DNA from 2 places in the Roseateles sp. DAIF2 genome. Region 2 is predicted to be linked to the other one. Evidence: riboswitches for the same ligand, from Rfam matches in the RefSeq annotation. Region 2 holds a riboswitch; the other holds the start of a gene.

Region 1 (11,050 bases), 1.9 Mb from region 2:
GGTCAATGCCGCGCTGGAGATGCACCGGCGCATCGAGCACAGCAACCGCGACATGCCCGAGGCCCTGCACATCCTGCTGCGCGCCGGCGTGGCGGTCGGCGAGATCGAGATCTCCGAGCTCGACGTATTCGGCGTCGAGGTCAACCAGGCCGTGCTGCTGGCGCGTCTGGCGCGCCCGGGCCAGACCGCCGTGCCGGCCATGGTGCGCGACCGTCTGGTGCATGGGCTGGACGCCGCGGTGGAGGACCTGGGCGACTGCTGGCTGCGCGACATGCCGGACCCGGTGCGCACCTTCGTGCTGTCCCGCGCCGGCGAGGAACCCAGCGCCGGCCCGACCCCGACGCGGCTCAAGCCGCTGTGCCCGACGCTGGCGGTCGTGCCCTTCGCGACCACCGCCGGCAACGGCGCCCATGCCTTCCTGGGCGACTGCGTGGCCGACGAGATCATCGACGCGCTCTCGCGCAACCCCTCGCTGCGCGTGATCTCGCGCCTGTCCACCAGCGCCTTCCGCGGCCGCGCGGCGGCGCTGGACGGCATCCGTCACCATCTGCAGGCCGACCATGTGCTGTCCGGCCGGGTGCATCTGCTGGGCGACCGCATGCGCATCGCGCTGCAGCTGGTCGAGGCCGGCAACGCCACCGTGATCTGGTCCGGCGAGCACACCGGCAGCGCCGCCGGCGTGTTTGCCGGCACCGATGCGCTGGCCAATACGGTGGCGCGCGAGATCAGCCGCGCGCTGGCGGTGCGCTGCGTCGAGCGGGCCCGCTGCGAGCCGATGCCGACCCTGGCCAGCTACTGCCTGCTGATGGCCGCGGTGGGCCTGCTGCATGGCGCCAACCGGACCGAGTTCGAGCGCGCGCGGCAGATGCTCGAATACCTGATCGAACGCGACCGACACCATCCCGCCCCCCATGCCTGGCTGGCCAAATGGCATGTGATGCGGGTCCAGCAGGGCTGGGGCCAGATGGAACGCGACTCGCAGCTGGCGCTGGAACACACCCGCCGCGCGCTGGAGCTGGACCCCGACTCGGCGCTGACCCTGGCGATCGACGGCTTTGTGCATTGCAATCTGCTGCGCGACCTGGACGGCGCCGCCCAGCGCTACGAGCGCGCGCTGGAGAGCAATCCCAACGAGCCGCTGGCCTGGCTGTTCCACGGCACCCTGCTGGCCTTCAAGGGCGAGGGCCAGCAGGCCCTGACCTTCACCCAGCGCGCGCTGGACCTCTCGCCGCTGGACCCGATGCGCTATTTCTTCGAATCCCTGTCCGCCACCGCCGCGCTGGCCGCCGGCCAATGGCAGCTGGCGATCGAGCGCGCCCAGCATTCGCTGCGCCTGAACCGCCACCACACGTCAACCCTAAGAGTGCTGACGATCGCCCATGTGCAACTGGGAAGAATGCAGGACGCCCGCCAATGGGCGCTGCGCCTGCTCCAGCAGGAGCCGGAGCTGACGATCGCGGGCTACCGCCGGCGCTCGCCCAGCATGGGGCATCCCACCGGCGAGGTCTGGGCCAGCAGCCTGGCCGCGGCCGGCGTGCCGCAGGGCTGAGAGAGAAGACGAAACAACGGGGAGCGGCGCCCAGGCCCGCTCGGGGACCACGGAAAGGACATCACGATGCTGAACCGGCAACGGGGACAGGTGTTGCAGGCCTCCTTCGGCGGCGCCCGCGGCCTGGGTGGCGCGGGCGGGGCAGGCGGCGCCGGGGGCGCGATCGGACTCGGGGGTGCTGGAGGCGCTGGTGGCGCCGGCGGGGCTGGAGGTGCCGGTGGAGCAGGCGGTGCGGGAGGAGCAGGTGGCGCCGGGGGTGCGGCGAGCGACAGCGGCCTGGATATCGGCGGCGCGATCACCAGCCGCGACGGCATCGTCGATGCCTTCGATCCCAGCGCGCTGCAGTCGCCCACGCTCGGCCCCCTCGATGCGGTGCTCCCGATCAAGCGCTGGGAGCCCTGGATCCGCGCCAATCTGTTCGACACGGAACTGACGCGCGGCCTTGAGTACGAAGTGGTCGGCGAGCATGGCCTGCGGCTGCAGCTGGCCTGCGGCGGCGGGCCGCTGGTCACCCTGTTCCGCCCGGACGCCCCGGCCTCGATGGCGCGCCAGGTGGAACTGGTGGCCGAGTACGCGGCGCTGCGCGAGGACCGCGCCGCCGAGATCCTGTCTCAGGTGCCGCAGCTGGCGACCTACTGGGCCTCGGTGGTCGGCCTGCATCCGAACCGCACGCCGCGCACCCTGGAGCTGCTGGGCGCGGTGGTGCGGCTGGCGATCTCGGTTGAGATGCGCTTCAAGCATGCCTTCGCCTTCCCGCGGCCGATGCAGTACTCGGCCCAGATCCAGCCGATGATCCTGACGCCGCAGCACAGCTCCTACCCCAGCGGCCATTCGACCGAGGCCCATGCGGTGGCCTATACCCTGCTGCACCTACTGGGCGACTCGCAGACCAGTCTGCGCGGCCGCACCCTGCTGCGCCTGGCCCAGCGCATCGCGATCAACCGCACCGTTGCCGGCGTGCATTTCCCGATCGACAGCCGCTGTGGCCGGGTGCTGGGCATGGGCCTGGCCGGCTATGTGGCGGCGCGCTGCACCGGCCCGTCGACGGCCTTGACCCATCTGACCTTCAGCCCGACGCCGGAGGCCATGGACGCGGACTTCATGCTGCAGCCGCCGGGGCAGGCCGCGCTGGGTATCGGCGAGCAGGCCGGCCCCGCCAACCCCTGGAGCGGCGATGCGGCCCAGGACCTGCTGGCCTGGCTCTGGGACGAGGCCAAGCAGGAGCTGCCATGAGCGGGCTCGCCTGGCACGCGCTGCCCGCGCGCGCCCGCGCCCCGGCCCTGGACCCGCGCCATGACGCCTTCGCCGGCTGGGCCGAGGCCACCGACTTCAACGATGCCCAGCTGCCCGGCCGCTCGGGGCCGCCCCAGGCCCTGTGGCTGATGCTGGAGCTGCGGGAACCGGCGCCCGACCAGCTCGACCCGCCCTGCGCCTGGCTGCATCAGAGGGCCGCCGAGCTGCCCCCGAACTGGCTGCGCCTGCCCGACAGCTATGCCCAGCCGCTGCTCGGCCTGGAAAGCCTGCGCTTTTGCACCGCGCTGGCCAACCCCGATTTCATCCGGGCGCTGGGCGATGCCGGGCGGCTCGCGAGCCAGCCGGCGGATCTGCGCGAGCGCCTGCTGGAGATCCGCGCCGCGATCGACCGCTACGAGATCGCGCTGGAGGGCGACTGGTGGGAGGCCGCGACCGCCTGGGAGACGCTGCCGCGCGTGCCCGGCGATCCCCTCGTCCCGCTGGTGATCGGCATCATCGACGACGGCCTGCCCTTCGCCCATCAGCGCCTGAGCTGGCGCGCGGCCGATGGCAGCCGCCACAGCCGCTTCCTGTCCCTGTGGAACCTGGCCGCCCGCGGCGCCCCGGACCCGCAATGGGGCAGCGGCGAGGTGCTGGACCAGGCGCGGCTCGACCAGGCGATCGCGCTGGCCAGCGACGCGGCCGGCCATGTCGACGAGGACGCCGCCTACGCGCTGCTGGACATGGGGCGCCTGCTGCGGCATCGCGCCACTCATGGCGCCCATGTGGCCGACCTGGCCTGCGGCATGCCGCCGCCCGCGCAGGCCCAGCATGGGCCGGCCATCGTCGGCGTGCAGCTGCGGCCGATGGAGTCAACCCTGTGCATCTCCGCCGGCGCCCATCTGTTCGATGCGCTGCGCTTCGTGGTCGAGCGCGCCGACCGCGCCGGCGCGGAACGCATCGTCGTCAATGCCAGCCTCGGCAATATCGCCGGGCCGCACAACGGCTCCTCGATGTTCGAGGCGGCGGTCGACGCCCTGATCGCGCTGCGGCGCCGGCCCGGCCTGACTCCCGTCGAGCTGGTGCTGCCGGAGGGCAACAGCCATCTGTCGCGCTGCCATGCCCGAGCCCGGCTGGAGGCGACAAAGGGCATGGCGCTGCAATGGCGGCTACGCCCCGACGACGGCACCTCCAGCTACCTCGAGACATGGCTGCTGCCCGAACAAGCTGGCGCCATCGCGATGGACTGGCGCCTGACGCCGCCCGGCGGCCCGGCGCTGGACCTGAGCTTCACCTTGCCGCCTAGCGCGGCGACGCCGGCGCAGGAATGGGCGCTGCGCGATGCCGAGGGCCGGACCCTGGCGCTGTTCGGTCTGCATCCGGACCCGGCCAACGGCAACCATGCGCTGGGCCTGCTGACGGTGGCGCCGACCGCGCCCTACGGCCCCTGGACCTATGCCGCGCCGTCCGGCGCCTGGGCGCTGGACCTGCGCCAGCACGCGGGCAGCGCGCCCCTGGCCTGCAGCGTCTATTCGCAGCGCGACGAGAAGTCCTTCGGCCATCCCGGTCGCGGCCGCCAGGCGGTGCTGGAGGACAAGGGCTGCGACCAGGTCTATGACGAGCTGGGCTGGCCGCGGCTTCAGGACCGGGGCGATTGCCTGATCCGCCGTGCCGGCTCGATCAACGCGCTGGCCTGCGGCACGCAGGTCGAGGTGGTCGGCGGTCTGACGCGGCAACCGGACGGCAGCCTGGCGCCGGCGCCCTACTCCTCGGTCGGCCTGCCGAGCGATCCGCGGGCTAACCTGCGCAAGCTGGCGATCAGCGAGGATTCGCCGGTGCTGCGCGGCATCCATGCCGCGGGCTGTCGCAGCGGCAGCGTCGTGGCCCTGAGCGGCACCAGCATGGCCGCCCCGCAGCATGCGCGCCGGCTCGGCCAATCGGCCGCGGCCAAGGCCGCGGTGCCGCCGCTGGCGCTCGATCACAACGGGGTGGCACGGTCCTTCGTCGAGCCCGACGCCGAGCAGGAACGCCGCTCGGCGCTGCGTCGCGGCAAGCCCTGAGCCGGCTTTCCACTTCGCTTCAGCCGGCCTTGCGGAACTGCAGATCGACCCGCAGCCCGCCCAGCGCCTCCGAGCGCTCCAGCCGCAGGCCGGCGCCATGCCGGTCCGCAATGGTCTTGACGATGGCCAGGCCCAGGCCGCTGCCGGTGGCGCGGCCCTGGGCCTCGCCGCTGCGGTAGAAGCGGTCGAACACGCGCTCGCGCTCCTCGGCCGGGATGCCGGGGCCGCTGTCCTCGATGCGCAGCCGCGCCTGCGGGCCCTCGTCGAGCAGCAGCACGTCGACCTTGCCGCCCTCCGGCGTGTACTTGATCGCGTTGTCCAGCAGATTGCGCAGCAGCACGGCCAGCGCCTCGCCCTGCCCCTGGATCTGCACCGCATCGGCGCGCAGCAGGCCCAGGTCGATGCCGCGCGCCTGCGCCGCCGCGACCTGCTCGCCCAGCACCCGGCGCAGCAGCGGCTCCAGCGCCAGCGGCTGCAGCTGCGCGCCCTCCGGCGCCTCCTGGCGCGCCAGCAGCAGCAGCTGTTCGACCAGATGGCTGGCCCGCTCGACGCCGGCGGCCAGCCGGGTCCGGGCCTGGCCGCGCGCCGCCTCGTCGGCCCCGGCGCGCGCCAGGCCCTCGACCTGCAGCTTCAGCGCGGTCAGCGGCGAGCGCAGCTCATGGGCCGCGTCGGCGACGAAATGGCGCTGCGTCTCGAAGGCCTGACGCATCCGCAGCAGCAGCGAATTCAGCTCGCGCACCATCGGCCGGATCTCGACCGGCAAGCCCTCCTCGCCGACCGGCGACAGGTCCTCCGCCGCGCGCTCGGACAGCTGGCGCCGCACCCGCTCGACCGGCGCCAGCGAGCGGCTGATCACCCAGCCGACCACCAGCAGCAGCAGCGGCAGCACGATCGCGATCGGCGTCACCGTGCGCCAGGCCAGGCGGCTGGCCAGGCGCTCGCGCACCGCCAGCTCCTGGGCCACCTGCACCACCTGGCCGCCGGCCTGCATCGACAGCACGCGGTAGAGCTTGCCGTCGTCGCCCCGCACATCGGCAAAACCCATCACCGCGCGCTGCGGCAGGCGCGCGCGCGGCTGGGCAAAGAGCTGCAGGCCGTCGACGCTCCAGCCCTGGATCACCAGCTCCAGCTCCTCGGGCATCGAATGGCCGATGCCGGGCCGCGCGCCGCTCATCGACAGCGCGGTCTGCTGCATCTGGTAGTCGAAGATCGCGTCGGCCTCCTGCAGCGCGGTGTGATAGGCGCTGCCGCCCTGCAGCAACGCGGCCAGGCTGACCGCGCCGAACAGGAACCACATCAGCCGGCGCTTCAGCGAGGGGCCCATGGCCATCACGCGAGCAATACCGCCGCTCATTGCTTGGGCACCATATAGCCGAGGCCGCGCACGTTCTGGATCAGCGCCGCGCCCAGCTTCTTGCGCAGGCCATGGATATAGACCTCGACCGCATTGCTGGAGACCTCGTCCTTCCAGCCATAGAGCTTTTCCTCCAGTTGCTGGCGCGACAGCACCAGCCCCGGGCGCGCCAGCAGCGGCTCCAATACCGCCCATTCGCGCGCCGACAGCACGACCGACTGGCCGTTGACCATGGCCTCATGGGTGGCGGGGTTCAGGCTGATGCCCATATGCTCGTAGATCGGCTCGCCGCGGCCGCTGGCGCGGCGCAGCAGCGCGCGGATGCGCGCCAGCAGCTCGTCCAGCTCGAAGGGCTTCAGCACATAGTCGTCGGCGCCGGCGTCCAGCCCCTCGACGCGCTGGCTCAGCGCATCGCGCGCGGTCGCGATCAGCACCGGCAGCTGCTGCTTGCGCGCGCGCAAGGCGCGCAGCACCGACAGGCCGTCGCGCTTGGGCAGGCCCAGGTCGAGCAGCAGCAGGTCGTAGTTCTGGGTCTGCAAGGCGGTATCGGCCAGCTCGCCGTCCTTGACCCAGTCCACCGCATAGCTTTCGGCGCGCAGCAGGTCCAGCAGCTGCTCGCCGATCATCGGATCGTCTTCCACCAGCAATAAACGCATCGGCCGATTGTCTCAGCCGGCGGCGGCGTCCGACTTAGACGAGGCTTAGGAGCGGGTCAGGCCTTCAGCTTGAGCATATGCACCACCACGCGGGCGGTGGTCATCTCCGATTCGACGAAGCTGCGGAAGTCACTGCCGGAGCGGTAGGTCGACAGCCAGTCGTTGCGGCGCACCAGGTCGGCCCATTCGTTGGAGCGGGCAACACGTTCCAGCAGGCTGGCCATGGCCTGGGTCTGGCCCTCGTTGAGGCCGGAGGGCGCGAACACGCCGCGCCAGTTGGCCAGTTCGGTGTCGATGCCGCCCTCGCGCAGCGCCGGCAGGCCGTAGCGGCCGCGCCGCGAGCTGACCGCCAGCACGCGGATCGTGCCGGACGCCATCGCGCCGCGGAATTCGCTGTAGCCGGAGATGCCCAGCTGCGCCTTGCCCTCGGTCAGCGCGCGCACCGCATCGCCGCCGCTGCTGGTCGGCAGGTAGCTGAAGTTGTCGGGGTTGCCGCGGCTGGCGCGCAGCATCATGCCCAGCAGCATATGGTCGACGCCGCCGGCCGAGCCGCCGACCACGGTGGCCTTGAAGTCCGGTAAGGCCAGGCGCGCGGCCAGGTCCTTCAGGGTGCGGATCGGCGAGGCCGCCGGCACCGCCACCACCATGAAGTCGCTGGTCAGCCCGGCGATCGGGTTGACCTGGCTCAGGTCGACCTTGGGCCGCTGCAGCGCGATGCCGCCGAGCAGCACCATGCCGGCCACCATCAGGGTGTTGGGCGCACTCGGATAGCGCTCGACGAACTGGGCCAGGCCCAGGGTGCCGGCCTTGCCGCCGATGTTCTCGTACTGGATGCGGTCCACCAACTTGGCGGTCTGCATCGCGGTGCCCAGCGCGCGGCCGGTCTGGTCCCAGCCGCCCCCCGGGTTGGCCGGGATGACGATGCGCAGCTCCGGCAGGGTCTCGAACTTCTGGGCCCGGGCCCCGGCACCGCACAGGGCGGCGGCAGCCCCCAGCAGCACATGACGACGATCCACCATCTTGCCCACCTCCCTGGTTTGTCTGATGTGGCGGGAGTCTAGGGGGCCCACCGCGCTTGCGCACCTGCGACGACCGCACCGTCGCGGTGCAAAGTGTGCGATTTGCCGCGATTCAAACCCGACGAAAGTCACTTGCGTCGCGCATGGGCGACTCCTTGATCACTCCATGTCGCCGACGATCGCGCTGATCTGGCCCTCGGTCGTCAGCTTCGGCTGCGCGCGCTGCAGCTCCGGGCTCATGCGCAGCGCGATCTGGCCCTTGGCGTCCGCCTTGTAGGTCTTGGCCCCCTCCGGCAGATGCACCACCAGGGCACAGGGCGGCGCGGCGCTGGCGCAGCGGAACACCATGCTGTGCACCTTGGGCGCCAGCAGGCTGAGCATGCCGGCCTGGCGCTTGATGAAGCCGTTCATTTGCGTGGCGGAGCGCTGCAGGTCGGCATAGTCGAACTGGCGCGGATCCGGCACCTTGGCGACCAGGTCGATATTGAGGTCCAGATCGTCCTCCGGCCGGTCCGCCTGCACCACCGGATCGAAGCCCGGCTTGGCCAGGCCCGCCGGGCGCTCGAAGCTGCCGTCCGCGCGCAGCGGCAGCTCGACCCGCTGGCCCTGGTCCTGGTACCAGACCTTCACCACGGTGCCGGGGGTCTTGCTGACCAGGGTGTGGCGCAGCGCGATCGCGTCACGCTCGCCGCTGGGCAGGCGCTCCAGCTGGGCGGCGGCCTCAAACAGCTTGCTGGCGGGCATCTGGGCATTCGGCACGGCCTGCGCGGCTACGGCCAGCAGCAGGGAAGAAGACAAGAGGACGGAAGCACGGATCGGCATGAGGACTCCTGAATAGGGCAGATGTGAGGCAAACCGGCCCAGTCTGCGCAGCCGGGCTGAAGCGCGGCTGAGCCCTGCATGAAGCGAGGATGAAGAAAAGGCGGCGACAGGGCCGTGCGGCGACTTCGCCCCGGGCAGCCCAAACCCTGGCTACAATGCCGCCCGTCAGGAGAGAGCTTCCCAGCCGGAAGCCGCCGAAGGCGCAGTGGCACTGGTGATCCCACGCTGCGAACGCTCAGGCAAAAGGACTGACAAAACGCCCATAACCGGGCGTTCCTCACTGGAGAGAGGCGGGCCATCGAGTCCGTCCACCGAAGGGGCAAGCCGTTGGCGATCGGTCAGCGGCCAATCTCTCAGGTAAAGCGGACAGCGAGGGCATATCCCCCCACTCCACCCGGAGTGGGTCTGTCGAATGCCCTCGGAGCCTGGTCCATGTCCGCAGCCCCCCACAACGAATCCCTGAAGACCACCCCGCTGCACGCGCTGCACCTGGAACTCGGCGCCAAGATGGTGCCCTTCGGCGGCTACGACATGCCGGTCCAGTACCCGGCGGGCCTGATGGCCGAGCACAAGCACACCCGCGCCGCCGCCGGCCTGTTCGACGTCTCGCACATGGGTCAGGTGCGCCTGGTCGGCGCCGATGCCGCCGCCGCGCTGGAGACCCTGGTGCCGGTCGACATCGTCGACCTGGGCATGCTCAAGCAGCGCTACGCCCTCTTCACCGACGAGAACGGCGGCATCCTGGACGACCTGATGGTCTGCCGCCGCCCGGACGACCTGTTCGTGGTCGTCAACGCCGGCTGCAAGGAACAGGACATCGCCCATCTGCAGGCCAAGATCGGCGGCCGTTGCGAGGTCATCCCGATGCCCGAGCAGGCCCTGCTGGCCCTGCAGGGCCCCGAGGCCGTCACCGCGCTGGCGCGCCTGAACCCCGACGTCAGGCAGTTGGTGTTCATGACCGGCGGCTTCTTCGAGCTGGACGGCATCCCGACCTTCGTGACCCGCTCGGGCTATACCGGCGAGGACGGCTTCGAGATCTCGGTGCACCAGGACCAGGCCGTCGCGCTGGCGCGCAAGCTGCTGGCCCAGGCCGAGGTCAAGCCGATCGGCCTGGGCGCGCGCGATTCGCTGCGCCTGGAGGCCGGCCTGTGCCTGTACGGCCATGACATCGACACCACGACCACCCCGGTCGAGGGCGCGCTGACCTGGGCGATCCAGAAGGTGCGCCGCGCCGGCGGCGCGCGCGCCGGCGGCTACCCCGGCGCCGCGGTGATCGACCAGCAGTTCGCCGAGGGCGCCGCGAAAAAGCGCGTCGGCCTGGTCAGCAACGAGCGCATGCCGGTGCGCGAGGGCGCCAAGCTGGTCGACGCCAGCGGCGCCGAGGTCGGCACCGTCACCAGCGGCACCGTCGGCCCGACGGTCGGCAAACCGGTGGCCCTGGCCTATGTCGGCGCCGCCCATGCCGCGCTGGGCACCGAGCTGTTCGCGCTGGTGCGCGACAAGCGCACCCCGATGACCGTGTCCGCCACGCCCTTCACGCCGAACCGCTACTACCGCGGTTAAAGCGCCCAAGAAACACAACCCTTCCCCAACGGAGCAAGAGCCCATGAGCACCATCAAGTACACCGCCGACCACGAATGGGTCCAGATCGAAGCCGACGGCACGGTCGTCGTGGGCATCACGGTCCACGCGCAGGACGCGCTGGGCGACGTGGTGTTCGTCGACCTGCCCGAAGTCGGCAAGAGCTTTGCGACCAAGGAAGTGGCCGGCGTGGTCGAATCCGTCAAGGCCGCCGCCGACGTCTACATGCCGGTCGCCGGCGAGATCACCGAGGTCAACGAGGACCTGCGCAACGATCCCTCGCTGGCCAACAGCGACCCGCTCAAGAGCGGCTGGTTCTTCAAGGTCAAGCTGGCGAACAGCGCCGAGCTGGACGGCCTGATGGACGCCACGGCCTACGACGAGCTGGTCAAGAACAGCTGAGCCTTAACTCCATCCAGCAGTAGCAGTAAGGACGGGCACGTCATGTGCCCGTCGTCGTATTCCAAGGAACTTCCATGTTGATGTCTGCGCTCAAGCCCCTGACCGAGCTCGAAAACGCCGCCGAATTCCAGGCCCGCCATATCGGCCCCGACGCCGCCGACGAGGTCGGCATGCTCTCCGTGATCGGCCAGGCCTCGCGCCGCGCGCTGATCGAGGCCATCGTGCCGGCCAGCATCAAGCGCTCGCAGGGCATGGCCCTGCCGGCCGCGGTGACCGAGGCGCAGGCGCTGGCCGAGCTGAAGGCGCTGGCTTCGCAGAACAAGGTGCTGAAGAGCTATATCGGCCAAGGCTACTTCGGCACGCTGACCCCCGG
Region 2 (11,050 bases):
AATGGCCCTCGGCCGGGGCCGAGATGGTCTCGCGGTAGGCGACGCGCGGCGGCTGCGTCGCGACCTCGAACTTGTAGGTCTCGCGCAGCCGCTCCAGCAGCAGGCGCAGGTGCAGCTCGCCCAGGCCGTAGACCAGGGTCTCGTTGGTCGCGGCCGCATGCTCGACCTTCAGGCAGGGGTCCTCGTCGACCAGGCGGCTCAGGATCTCCCACAGGCGCTGCTCGTCGCCATGCCGGGCCGGGCTGATCGCCAGGCCATGCACCGGCACCGGGAACTCCAGCGGTGCGAGGTGGATATGCTCGTCCTCGGGCGCGTCGTGCAGCACCGCGTCGTAATGCAGCTCCTCGACCTTGGCGATCGCGCAGAGGTCGCCGGGCAGGGCCTCGTCCACCTCCACATGCTCCCTGCCCTGCAGCATGAACAGATGGCCGACGCGAAAGGGCTTGCGCGCATGCCCCACCAGCAGCTGGCTGTTGCGGGTCAGGGTGCCCTGGTGCACGCGCAGCACGCCCATCTTGCCCAGATAGGGGTCGGCGACGATCTTGAACACATGGGCCAGCACATGGGCGCCGGGCTCGGGCAGGGCCTGCAGCGGCAGCGCGTCGGGGCCCTCGCCGCGCAGGAACTGCGGCGGGTTGCCCTCGACCGGATTCGGCAGCAGGCGCTCGATCACGTCCAGCAGCTCGGCCACGCCGGCGCCGCTCCTGGCCGAGGTGAAGCAGACCGGGATCAGGTGCCCCTCGCGCAACGCCTGCTCCAGCGGTGCATGCAGCTCGCTGGCATCGACATCGCCCTCGTTCAGGTAGCGGTCGACGAAGGCCGCATCGACCTCCACCACCTGCTCGACCAGGGCCTGGTGCGCGGCCGCGGCGGAGTCGAAGTCGGTCGCGCCCTCGCGGCAGTAGAAGCAGTCCTGCACCCGGCTCGCGCCCTGGGCCGGCAGGTTCAGCGGCAGGCACTCGCGGCCGAAGGTCTCGCGCAGCTGGGCCAGCAGGCCCGGCAGGTCGACGCCGGGCGCGTCGATCTTGTTGACCACGATCAGCCGGGTCAGGCCGCGCTGCGCCGCCGCCTCCATCATGCGCGAGGCCATCAGCTCGACGCCGTTCTGCGCATTGATCACCACCACCGCGGTCTCCACCGCCTCCAGCGCCGGCAGCGACTGGCCGACGAAGTCCGGCGCGCCGGGCGTGTCGATCAGGTGCAGGCGCAGGCCGGCGTGACGCAGGTGCAGCAGGCTGGACTGCAGCGAATGCTGCAGCTTCTTCTCCAGCGGGTCGAAATCGCTGACGGTGTTGCCGCGCTCGACGCTGCCCGGCGCCGCGATGCCGCCGGCCCGGTGCAGAAGGGCCTCGGCCAGGCTGGTCTTGCCGGCGCCCGCCGGCCCCACCAGGGCCAGCGTGCGGATCGCGGCGATCCCGGGGTGGACGGGGCTGGTGGGACTCTGCTGATCCGCCATGGCACGCTCCTGCAGGAAAGCCGGACGGCCCCAGGGTAGGGCATGCGCGCCGGGCCGGCAAGAGGCCTTGCGCGCATCCCCGGCGCCGCTCAGCCGGCCAGGCGCGGGCGCATCAAGACCTGCCCCTCGTCCAGGCCGGTGAAGGCATAGTCGAACTCGGGCCGGCGGCCGCCGACGATGTCGGCGATCGCCGCGCCCGAGCCGCAGCCATGGGTCCAGCCCAGCGTGCCATGGCCGGTGTTGAGGAACAGGTTGGCGATGCGGCTGCGCCCGATGTAGGGCAGGTTCGACGGCGTGGCCGGGCGCAGGCCGGTCCAGTACTGTGCGCCGCTGCCGTCGGTCATCTGCGGGAACAGCTCACGGGTGCGGCGCACGATGGCCTCGCAGCGCGCCAGGTTCAGCGAGCTGTCGTAGCCGTTCAGTTCGGCGGTGCCGGCGATGCGCAGACGCTCGCCCAGGCGCGAGAACACCAGCTTGTACTCGTCGTCGGTCAGCGAGACCTGGTAGCTGTGCTCGGCCGAGGTGACCGGCAGGGTGACCGAATAGCCCTTGGCCGGATAGATGTTCAGATCGACCCCCAGCTCGCGCGCGAAGCCGCGGCTGAACGAGCCCAGGCACAGCACATAGCTATCGGCGCGCAGGCGCTCGACCCGGCCGCCGGCATCGGCGGTGACGATCTGCTCGATCGCGTCGCCGCGGCGCTCGATGCCCAGCAGGCGGGTCTCGTAGCGGAAATGCACGCCGGCCTCGGCGCAGCGGCGCGCCAGCTCCTGGGTGAAGCGGTGCGCGTCGCCCGACTCGTCGCTGGGCGTCATGCTGCCGCCGACGATCTGGTGCCGGCATTGCGCCAGCGCCGGCTCGATCGCGACGCATTCATCCGGCGTCTTCATGTCCAGCTCGCAGCCCTGCTCGCGCATGATGCGCGCGGGTTCCTGGGCGGCCGCGTACTCGGCCTCGCTGGTGTAGAAATGCAGGATGCCTTGGCTGCGCTGGTCGTACTGGATGCCGGTGGCGGCGCGCAGCTCGCGCAGCTTGGCGCGGCTGTACATGCCCAGGCTGACGATGTTGCGGATGTTGTGGGCGGTGCGGCCGGGCAGGCATTCGCGCAGGAAGGCCAGGCCCCAGCGCCATTGGGCGGCATCGGCGCGCAGGCGGAACAGCAGCGGCGCGTCCTCCTTCATCAGCCATTTCAGCACCTTCAGCGGCGCGCCCGGATTGGCCCAGGGTTCGGCATGCGAGACCGAAATCTGCCCGCCGTTGGCATAGCTGGTTTCCAGCCCGGCGGCGGGCTGGCGATCGATGACGGTGACCTCATGGCCGGCCTGGCGCAGATACCAGGCGGAGGTGATGCCGGTGATGCCGGCGCCCAGAACGATGACATGCATGAAGACAAGCTCCTGCTGTGCGCCGGCGCAGGCATGCGGGCGGTCACCATCGAGCAAGGGATGGACCGGGAGCGTGCATGCGCCTGACGCGCGCCGCTCCCGCTGTCCTTGGTACCTGAGAGATTCGGCGCGCACCACCCGGTGTGCGCCTTGCTCCTTCGGTGGCGCTGCCGTTGCGGCAGCGCACTCTCCAGCATTCGGCTTGTGGCGGATCCAGTACGGGGCCTGAGCGAGTATGGGAGCTTGCGCCTTCGGCGGCCGGCATCGGGTGAGGATGCGCGGCACTCTCCTGAATCCGTGGCGCAGTGTAAGCGCTTTCGCCCGTTCAGCGACGCAGGTGGCTGCCCATGAAGTCACGGGTTTGCTCGCGCGTCCAGCGCAGCGCCTGCTGGGCGTCGATGCGGCCGAATTCCCTGCGCAGATCTTCCGGGGCCTGAGCCAGCTGGGAGCCCAGCAGGAACTTGATGTCGGCGAAGCCGTTGTGCTTGGAGCCGGCCAGCACCTCACGCTTGCCCGGCCCCTGGCGCAGCTTCCAGACTTCCTCGATGCTCGGGACGGTGCCGCCGTTGGCGCCGCTGTCCTCGCTGAGCAGGAACATTAAGGGCTTGGTCCAGGGTTGCTTGCGCTCACCGTAGACCGAGCCATCGATGTCGATCCCGGCCTGCACGCGGGCGTCCTGGCGCGAGGTCTGCAGCGCGGCCGAGCCGCCGAAGGAATGGCCGTAGGCGCCGACGCGGCTCAGGTCCAGCCGCCCGGCCAGCAGATGGTGGCCCGCGGGTTCGGCGTCGCGCGCCTTCAGCCAATCCAGCACGAAGCGCTGGTCGGCCACCATCGTCGCCATGCTCGCGTCGCTCGGCTGGGCGACGCCGTTATTGACGACCAGGCGACCGCCCGACAGCAGGGTCGGGCCGCTCAGATAGGGATGGTTGATCGCGACCACCACATAGCCATGGCTGGCCATGTCTTCCAGCAAGCTGCTGTAGACCTCGACGGGGGCGCCCCAGCCCGGCGAGAACAGAAGCACCGGATGGCGCCGGCCCTGGTTCAGCGAAGCCTCCTTGCGCGCGTTGGTGGGGGCCTGCGCGGCGGGCAGTGCCGGCACCGCCTGGCGCACCACGGACCAGACCTGCGCGTCCATGTAGTCCGCGCGCGCCGCGCGGGGCGTGCTGTGGATCGGGTACCAGACCTTCAGGCTCAGCTCGCGCGGGCTGCCGTTGCCGGCATAGGGGTCGAGGCGGGCGCCGTCCAGCGCCAGGAAGCCGGCCTTGCCCACGCAGCTGCCGCCGGTCGGTGCAGGCAGGCGGCTCGCTTCCGTGGTCGGCAGGCCGCAGCGCCGGGCGTAGGGGCGCTCATCGTCGCCGCCGCCGCAGCCGGCGAGGCCCGCCAGCAGGGCGGCCAGGCCCAGCAGGCGCGGCACGGTGAAGGAATTGCAAGGGCGGGAAGCTACAGCAGGCATGCTCATGAGGCGGGTGACGGAAGCAGCGCGCGAGCGCCAGCGTCCCTACTCTGGGCGGCCCGCCTGAAGCGCGGCTTGGGCCTTAATGAAGCCTTGCTGAATCGGCCTGTTGCGGGCTGCCGGATACTCGCGGCGCCGCGCTCGATGAAGAAGATGACGGCAAAGGACAAAGGGCATGAAGGTTCTGTTGCTGGAGGACGATCTGGACCTGGGCAATGGCGTGCGCATCGCGCTGGCCGACCAGGGCCTGGAGGTGGTGTGGCTGCGACGGCTCGACAGCGCGCTGACGGCGCTGGACGACCCCAGCTACGACATGGTGCTGCTCGATCTGGGCCTGCCGGATGGCGATGGGCTGGAGCTCCTGGCGCATTTGCGCCAGGAGCGCAGCAATCTGCCGGTGCTGATCCTGAGCGCGCGCGACGCGCTGTCGGACCGGCTGCGCGGGCTGGACGAGGGGGCCGACGATTACCTGGTCAAGCCCTTCGCGCTGGCCGAGCTGCTGTCGCGCGTGCGCGCGCTGGCGCGGCGCAGCTACGGGCTGGTGGAGGACGGCACGGTCAATCTGCGCGGTCTGAGCCTGCACGAGGGCATGCGCTGGGCCGCGGTGGACGGCCAGCCGGTCGAGCTGTCGCGCTGCGAGTTCGAGCTGCTGGCCCTGCTGCTCAAGCGCATCGGCCGCGTCGTCACGCGCCGCGCGCTGGAGGAAAGCGTGCTGCCGGGCGGGCTGAACAACGAGAGCAATGCGCTGGACGTGCATATCTCCAACCTGCGCCGCAAGATCGGGCCCGGCTATGTGCGCACGGTGCGCGGCGTCGGCTACGTGATCGACGCGCAGGCCGGCGAGCCGGGCTGAATCGGCGCACAGCCGCCGCATGACTTTGGGCATGTGGCGTCCTCGTTAGCATGCGCCGCGACAGCGATAGCTCCCGCCCGCATGAAGGTTGTTGTGACCAAGCCTCCGTTTTCCCTGCTGACCTGCCGCGAGGCCGGTGCCCGTTACGAGATCAATCTGGGCGCCTCCGGCCTGCTCGACCTGGACCAGCTGGCGGACCGGCCGGTGCTGGTCTGCGAGGGCGACTGGGTGCTGCCGGCCACCCTGCGGCTGGACTGGGCCGAGGGCTGGGGCGATGCGGCCTGGCGCGCGCGGCTGGGCATCGTGCTGCCGGAGGGGGCGCTGGCCGAGACGGAGCGGATCGCCGGCCTGCTGGTGCTCGGCGACCTGCAGATCGACGGCGCGCTGATCAATGCGGACCTGAACGATGCGCCCTTTCTGGCGGTGCGCGGCCATCTGATGGCGCGGGCCCTGGTCAATGGCGGCGCCGCGATCATCGTCGAGGGCTGTGCGCATATCGCCGAATGCGTGATCGGCCGCGACAACCATGGCGGGCTGGATGTGGCGCAGCGCCTGCGCACCACGGTGCTGATCCGCGACGGCCATATGCTGCATGCCGGCGAGATCGAGGCCATGGCCACCTACGAGCCGCGCCGCGACGGCGGCGAGATGGACCTGCTCGGCAGCGTCGAGGCCTGGCTGCCGCAGCGCCTGCGCGGCCTGCTGGCCGACCATGTGCTGGCCTATGGCGATATCTGGCGCCTGCTGTGCCAGGACCGCTCGGTGGTGCGCGCCGAGCGGGTGCGCCTGTGGCCGGCGCCGCCGCGCCATGTCCGGCCGCTCGACGCGCAGGACTGCCTGGAGCGGGCCAGCGTCGACGAATGGTTCACCCTGCGCCTGGTGCCGCCCACCCTGCGCCGCGATGATGCGCTGCTGCTGGCCCTGACCCGGCTGTGCCCGCGCTTTTATCGCAGCCTGCCGCGCCAGCGCCATCTGCGGCCGGCCTATATGCTGGCCCATCTGGACAGCGGCGGCGCCGACTGCCTGTTCTACCTGGAGGACCTGATCAGCGAGGATCCGGCGGCCGAGCGCGCGGCGGTGCTGCGGCGGGCGGTCGATGCGAGCTTCGTGCACCTGGGCCTGATCCCCGGCTACTTCTTCGATGCGGCGCTGTTCGAGCATGCGCAACGCCTGCATGGCGGGCATCCCGACTGGCCGGCGCTGCTGGAGCGCCATGGTCTCGACTACTGGCGCCACAGCCTGCAGGGCCGCCCGGTGCATGCGCAGGCGCTGCACGACAAGGCCTCGGTCTACCGCACGGCGGACGGGCTGATGATGGTGTGGGAATGTTTCTGGACCGAGGATTTCCTGCTGCGCTGCATCCACGATTGGTGGGGCAATGACGCGCAGTGGATCCCGCTGTCGCGCTACACGCCGGCGGTGCTGGCCGCGGTGGCGGCCGAGGCGCCGGAGCGCATTCCGGTGGCCCTGCGCACATCACACTAGACTGCGGCATCGACGTGAAGACGGGAGTCGCCATCATGGTGAAAGAAAGGCATGCATCGCTCGGCAAGGCGGACCTGATCCTGGTGGCCCTGGCCGCCGCCCTGGTGATCATCGCCTGCGGTGGCGGTGGCAACGGCGCGACCGGTGATGGCGGTACGCCGGGCGCTCCCGGCAGCCCCGCGCCGCAGCTCGCCACCCTGCACAGCGGCCTGTCCAGCCCCTGGGGCCTGGCCCTGCTGCCGAACGGCGAGATGCTGGTGACGCAGAAGGCCGGCAGCCTGCTGCGCCTGGCGGCCGACGGGCGCCGCACCCTGGCGACGATCACGGGCCTGCCGGCGGTCGATGCCAACGGGCAGGGCGGGCTGCTGGATGTGGCGATCGATCCGGACTTCGGCAGTGGCAGCCCCTGGGTCTACCTGAGCTATGCCGAGCCGGGCCGCGGCGCCGAGGCCGGGCGCAGCGGCACCGCGGTGCTGCGCGGCCGCCTGGTCGGCGACACGCTGCAGGAGGTGGCGGTGATCTTCCGCCAGGCCCCCAAGGTCAGCGGCGGCGGCCATTACGGCTCGCGCCTGGTGTTCGGCCGCGACAAGACCCTGTTCATCACCCTGGGCGAGCGCATGAAGGGCAGCCCGGCGCAAGACCTGGCACAGACCCTGGGCAAGGTGGTGCGCATCCAGCGCGACGGCAGCCTGCCGGCGGCCGGCAACCCGAGCCTGGGCGCGGGCGCGCTGCCGGGCATCTGGAGCTACGGCCACCGCAACCCGCAGGGCGCGGCCCTGCATCCGGACAGCGGCGAGCTGTGGCTCAGCGAGCATGGCCCGCAGGGCGGCGACGAGATCAATATCGCGCGCGCCGGCGCCAACTACGGCTGGCCCGTCAAGAGCTATGGCTGCAACTACGGCGACCCGGTCGGCGAGGCCTGCCGCATCGGCGGCGGCACCCATGCGCCGGCCTATGTCGAGCCGCTCTCCTACTGGGTGCCGACCTCGATCGCGCCGGCCGGCCTGGTCTTCTACACCGGCGCCATGTTCCCCGAGTGGCGCGGCCAGCTGTTCTCCGGCTCGCTGGCCGGCCAGGCGCTGTGGCGGCTGCAGCTCAACGGCAACCAGGTGGTTGCGCGCGAGGCGATGTTCGGCAGCCTGGGCGAGCGCTTTCGCGACGTGCGCCAGGCGCCGGACGGCGCGCTGCTGCTGCTGACCGACAGCGGCAAGCTGATGCGCCTGGCGCGCTAGCATCCGGGCTCATGCAAAACCCATCCGATACCGGCGCCGCGCTGCGCGCCCAGCATGCCGGCGGTACCGGCGCGATCTTCGGCCCCAAGGTGCGGGACTATGCGGCCTCGCGGCCCGACTATCCGGCGGCGCTGTTCGAGGCGCTGGCCGGCTGGCTGCCGGCGCGGGACGCGCGCATCGCCGACATCGGCGCCGGCACCGGCCTCCTGACCGCGGGCCTGCTGGCGCGTGGCTGGCGGGTCGATGCGATCGAGCCCAACGAGGAGATGCGCGCGGCCTGCGACGCCTGGCTGGGCGGGCGGGCCGGCTACCGCAGCCAGGCGGGCCGGGCCGAGGCCCTGCCGCTGGCCGAGGGCAGCCTGGACCTGCTGACCGCGGCCCAGGCCTTCCACTGGTTCGAGATCGAGGCCGCGCGCGCCGAGGCGCTGCGCGTGCTGAAGCCGGATGGCGCGGTGGCGCTGATCTGGAACGACCGCGTGATCGAGGCGCCGCTGCACCGCGCGCTGGACGAGCTGTTCGCCGAGTTCGGCGGCGCCAAGCGTGCGGCCCTGCTGGCCCATGAGGAGCGCCACGAGGTGCCGCGCTTCTTCGGCGCGGCGCGGGTCGAGGAGCGGGCCTGGCCGCATGAGCACCGGCTCGATGCCGCCGGGCTGGAGGCGCTGGTGTTCTCGCGCTCCTACATGCCGGCGCGCGAGGGCGCGGCGGGTCGGGCGGTGTCGGCGGCGCTGGCCACGCTGTTCGCCGAGTTCGCGGCCGGCGCGCCGACCCTCGGCGTGCCCTACCGCACGGTGGCGATGATCGGTCGGCCGGCCGCCTGATGAAGATGATGGGCGCGCTGCGCCTGCTGCTGGGCCTGGCGTTGTCGGCCCTGCTGCTGTATGGCGCGCTGCTGGCCTGGCTCTACTGGCAGCAGGAGCGGCTGATCTTCATGCCCGAGCCGTTGCCGGCCGCGCACCGCTTCGAGTTCGGCCCGGATGTGCAGGAGCATGCGGTCGAGGTGAGCGGCGCGCGCCTGTCGGTGCTGCAGCTGCGCCTGCCGCAGCCGCGCGGCGTGGTGTTCTTCCTGCATGGCAATGCCGGCAATCTGCAGGGCTGGTTCGGCCGCGCCGATTTCTACCGCGCCGCCGGCTACGAGCTGGTGATGCTGGACTACCGCGGCTATGGCAAGAGCAGCGGCCGCATCGAGAGCGAGGCCCAACTGCATGCCGATGTGCGCGCCGTCTGGCACGCGCTGGCGCCGCGCTATGCGGGGCTGCCGCGGGTGATCCTGGGGCGCTCGCTGGGCACGGCGCTGGCGGCGCGTCTGTCCGCCGAACTGCGGCCGGAGCTGACGGTGCTGGTCTCGCCCTATCTCAGCATGGGCGCGCTGATGGCCGAGCATTACCCCTTCGTGCCCGCCGCGCTGCTGCGCTATCCGCTGGACACCGGCGCCGACCTCGCGCGCCAGCGCGGCCCGGTGCTGCTGCTGCATGGCGAGCGCGACGCGCTGATCCCGCTGGCCCACAGCGAACGCCTGCAGGCCCTGGCGCCCGGCGCCCGCCTGCAGCGCATCGCCGGGGCCGGCCACAACGATCTGCAGGACTTCGACGCGTACTGGCGGGCGCTGCGGCAGGCGCTCGAGGCGCTTCAGCCGAGCAGCTTGTAGTACAGCGCGGTGGGCTGCAGCACGCCGTCGGGGCTGGCAGCGAAATGCGGGATCTCGCCGGCCTTGCTCCAGCCCAGATGTGTGTAGACGGCCTCGGCGGCGGAGCCGGCCTCGGTGTCCAGCACCAGCAGGCTGCAGCCCATGGCGCGCGCCGCGGCCTCCAGCGCGCGTAGCAGCCTGCTGGCCAGACCGCGGCCGCGCGCGCCGCTGTGCACCATCAGCTTCTGCACCTCGGCGCGGTGCCGGCCATTGGGTTTCTCGCAGCGGGCCAGCTGCACGGTACCGAGCAGCCGGCCCTCGGCGTCGGACAGGGTCCACAGCAGCTGCGCCGGCCCCAGCCTGTCCAGCACGCCCTGCCAGTAGGCGCGCGCCTCGGCCTCGTCCAGCGCGGCCAGGAAGCCCAGCGAGGCGCCGTGGGCGACCACGTCCTGCAGCAGGGCCGCCAGCGCGGGCAGGGCGCTCGGGTCGCCAGGCGCGACGGTCTCGAGCTGCAATCCGGTGGCGGGACGGGGGCGGGCAGGGCGCTCATGGGCGGGGGTCCTTTCGGGCTGGGCGGGTGATGGTGTAGATTTGGGTTTGTCAACCAACGACAAAATACTAACCAATGGTTAGCAAAACTGCAATTCCATTTCTGAACCCGCCGCCGCGGCCCAGCGGCGCCAAGGGCATGCACCGCGGCGCGGGCGTGGTGGCGCCGGCGCCGGGTGCGGACGCGCCGCAGAAGCCGCAGGCCAAGCCGCAGCCGCGCCAGCGCCAGAAGACGCCCAAGCCCGAGGGACCGCTGAAGAAGCAGAGCGCCTCGGCGCAGCGCCGCGCGGCGCACAAGGCGGACCTGGAGACGCGCATCGTCGAGGCGGCGCGCGGCCTGTTCGTCGAGCGCGGCCAGGAGGCGGTGACCCTGCGCGAGGTGGCCGCGGCGGTCGGCTACTCGCACGCGACGATCTACAGCTTCTTCAGCGACAAGGCCGAGCTGCTGGCGCGGCTGGTCGAGGAGGCGGGGCGGGATTTCGCCGAGCGCCTGGCCGCGCAGATCGAGGCGGCGGACCGGCCCGGCTCGCTGGCGCGGGTGGTGGCGGTCTATCTGCGCTGGGCCGCCGCGCATCCGCACCATTACCGGCTGCTGATGCAGCAGCCCGGGGCGGCGGGCGCGGTCTATGCGCTGCTGCGCGGGCTGGCGGCGGCTGAGGGTGGCGATGCCGAGCTGCGCGCGCAGACCTGGTGGGCCGCGCTGCATGGCGCGGCGCTGCTGGAGATCGAGCAGGCGCAGGCCGGCAGCGAGGGCGGCCCGCCCTGGCGCGAGCTGCCGGCGCGCATCGAGGCGCTGGCGCGCTGGCTGAGCGCCGCTTAGGTGCCGGGGCGGCCGGGCCTGCTGCCCTGCAGGAAGCGCTGCGGCGCGACCCAGCCGAGGTAGACCGGCCGGGTCCAGCCCGGTGCGTTGTCGAGCCGCTCGACCTGCAGGTAATGGTCGGCGCGGATGCGGTCCCAGGTATGGATGATCCGGCCGGAGCCGGTCGCCAGGCCGACATGGCCCCAGTCCT

What was found. A riboswitch is a leader RNA that binds a small molecule or an ion and turns the genes downstream of it on or off. The one in region 2 is predicted to bind glycine.
Positions count from the first base shown of each region.
Region 1: it holds a riboswitch for glycine, as region 2 does, so the genes downstream of both, gcvT (glycine cleavage system aminomethyltransferase GcvT) here and G8A07_RS24565 (D-amino acid dehydrogenase) in region 2, are expected to answer to the same signal.

Region 1 is NZ_CP049919.1:3,410,628-3,421,677, forward strand. It holds gene G8A07_RS15765 (tetratricopeptide repeat protein) at 1-1,549, shown strand, start outside; gene G8A07_RS15770 (phosphatase PAP2 family protein) at 1,616-2,782, shown strand; gene G8A07_RS15775 (hypothetical protein) at 2,779-4,842, shown strand; gene G8A07_RS15780 (ATP-binding protein) at 4,862-6,196, opposite strand; gene G8A07_RS15785 (response regulator) at 6,193-6,852, opposite strand; gene G8A07_RS15790 (tripartite tricarboxylate transporter substrate binding protein) at 6,909-7,871, opposite strand; gene G8A07_RS15795 (DUF2987 domain-containing protein) at 8,031-8,693, opposite strand; glycine riboswitch at 8,850-8,954, shown strand; glycine riboswitch at 8,964-9,073, shown strand; gene gcvT (glycine cleavage system aminomethyltransferase GcvT) at 9,126-10,256, shown strand; gene gcvH (glycine cleavage system protein GcvH) at 10,300-10,677, shown strand; gene gcvP (aminomethyl-transferring glycine dehydrogenase) at 10,752-11,050, shown strand, end outside.
Region 2 is NZ_CP049919.1:5,327,670-5,338,719, reverse strand. It holds gene fusA (elongation factor G) at 1-1,456, opposite strand, end outside; gene G8A07_RS24565 (D-amino acid dehydrogenase) at 1,546-2,841, opposite strand; glycine riboswitch at 2,934-3,045, opposite strand; glycine riboswitch at 3,046-3,143, opposite strand; gene G8A07_RS24560 (hypothetical protein) at 3,167-4,303, opposite strand; gene G8A07_RS24555 (response regulator) at 4,473-5,150, shown strand; gene G8A07_RS24550 (hypothetical protein) at 5,244-6,635, shown strand; gene G8A07_RS24545 (PQQ-dependent sugar dehydrogenase) at 6,671-7,867, shown strand; gene G8A07_RS24540 (class I SAM-dependent methyltransferase) at 7,879-8,685, shown strand; gene G8A07_RS24535 (alpha/beta hydrolase) at 8,685-9,512, shown strand; gene G8A07_RS24530 (GNAT family N-acetyltransferase) at 9,494-10,006, opposite strand; gene G8A07_RS24525 (TetR/AcrR family transcriptional regulator) at 10,117-10,860, shown strand; gene G8A07_RS24520 (NlpC/P60 family protein) at 10,857-11,050, opposite strand, start outside.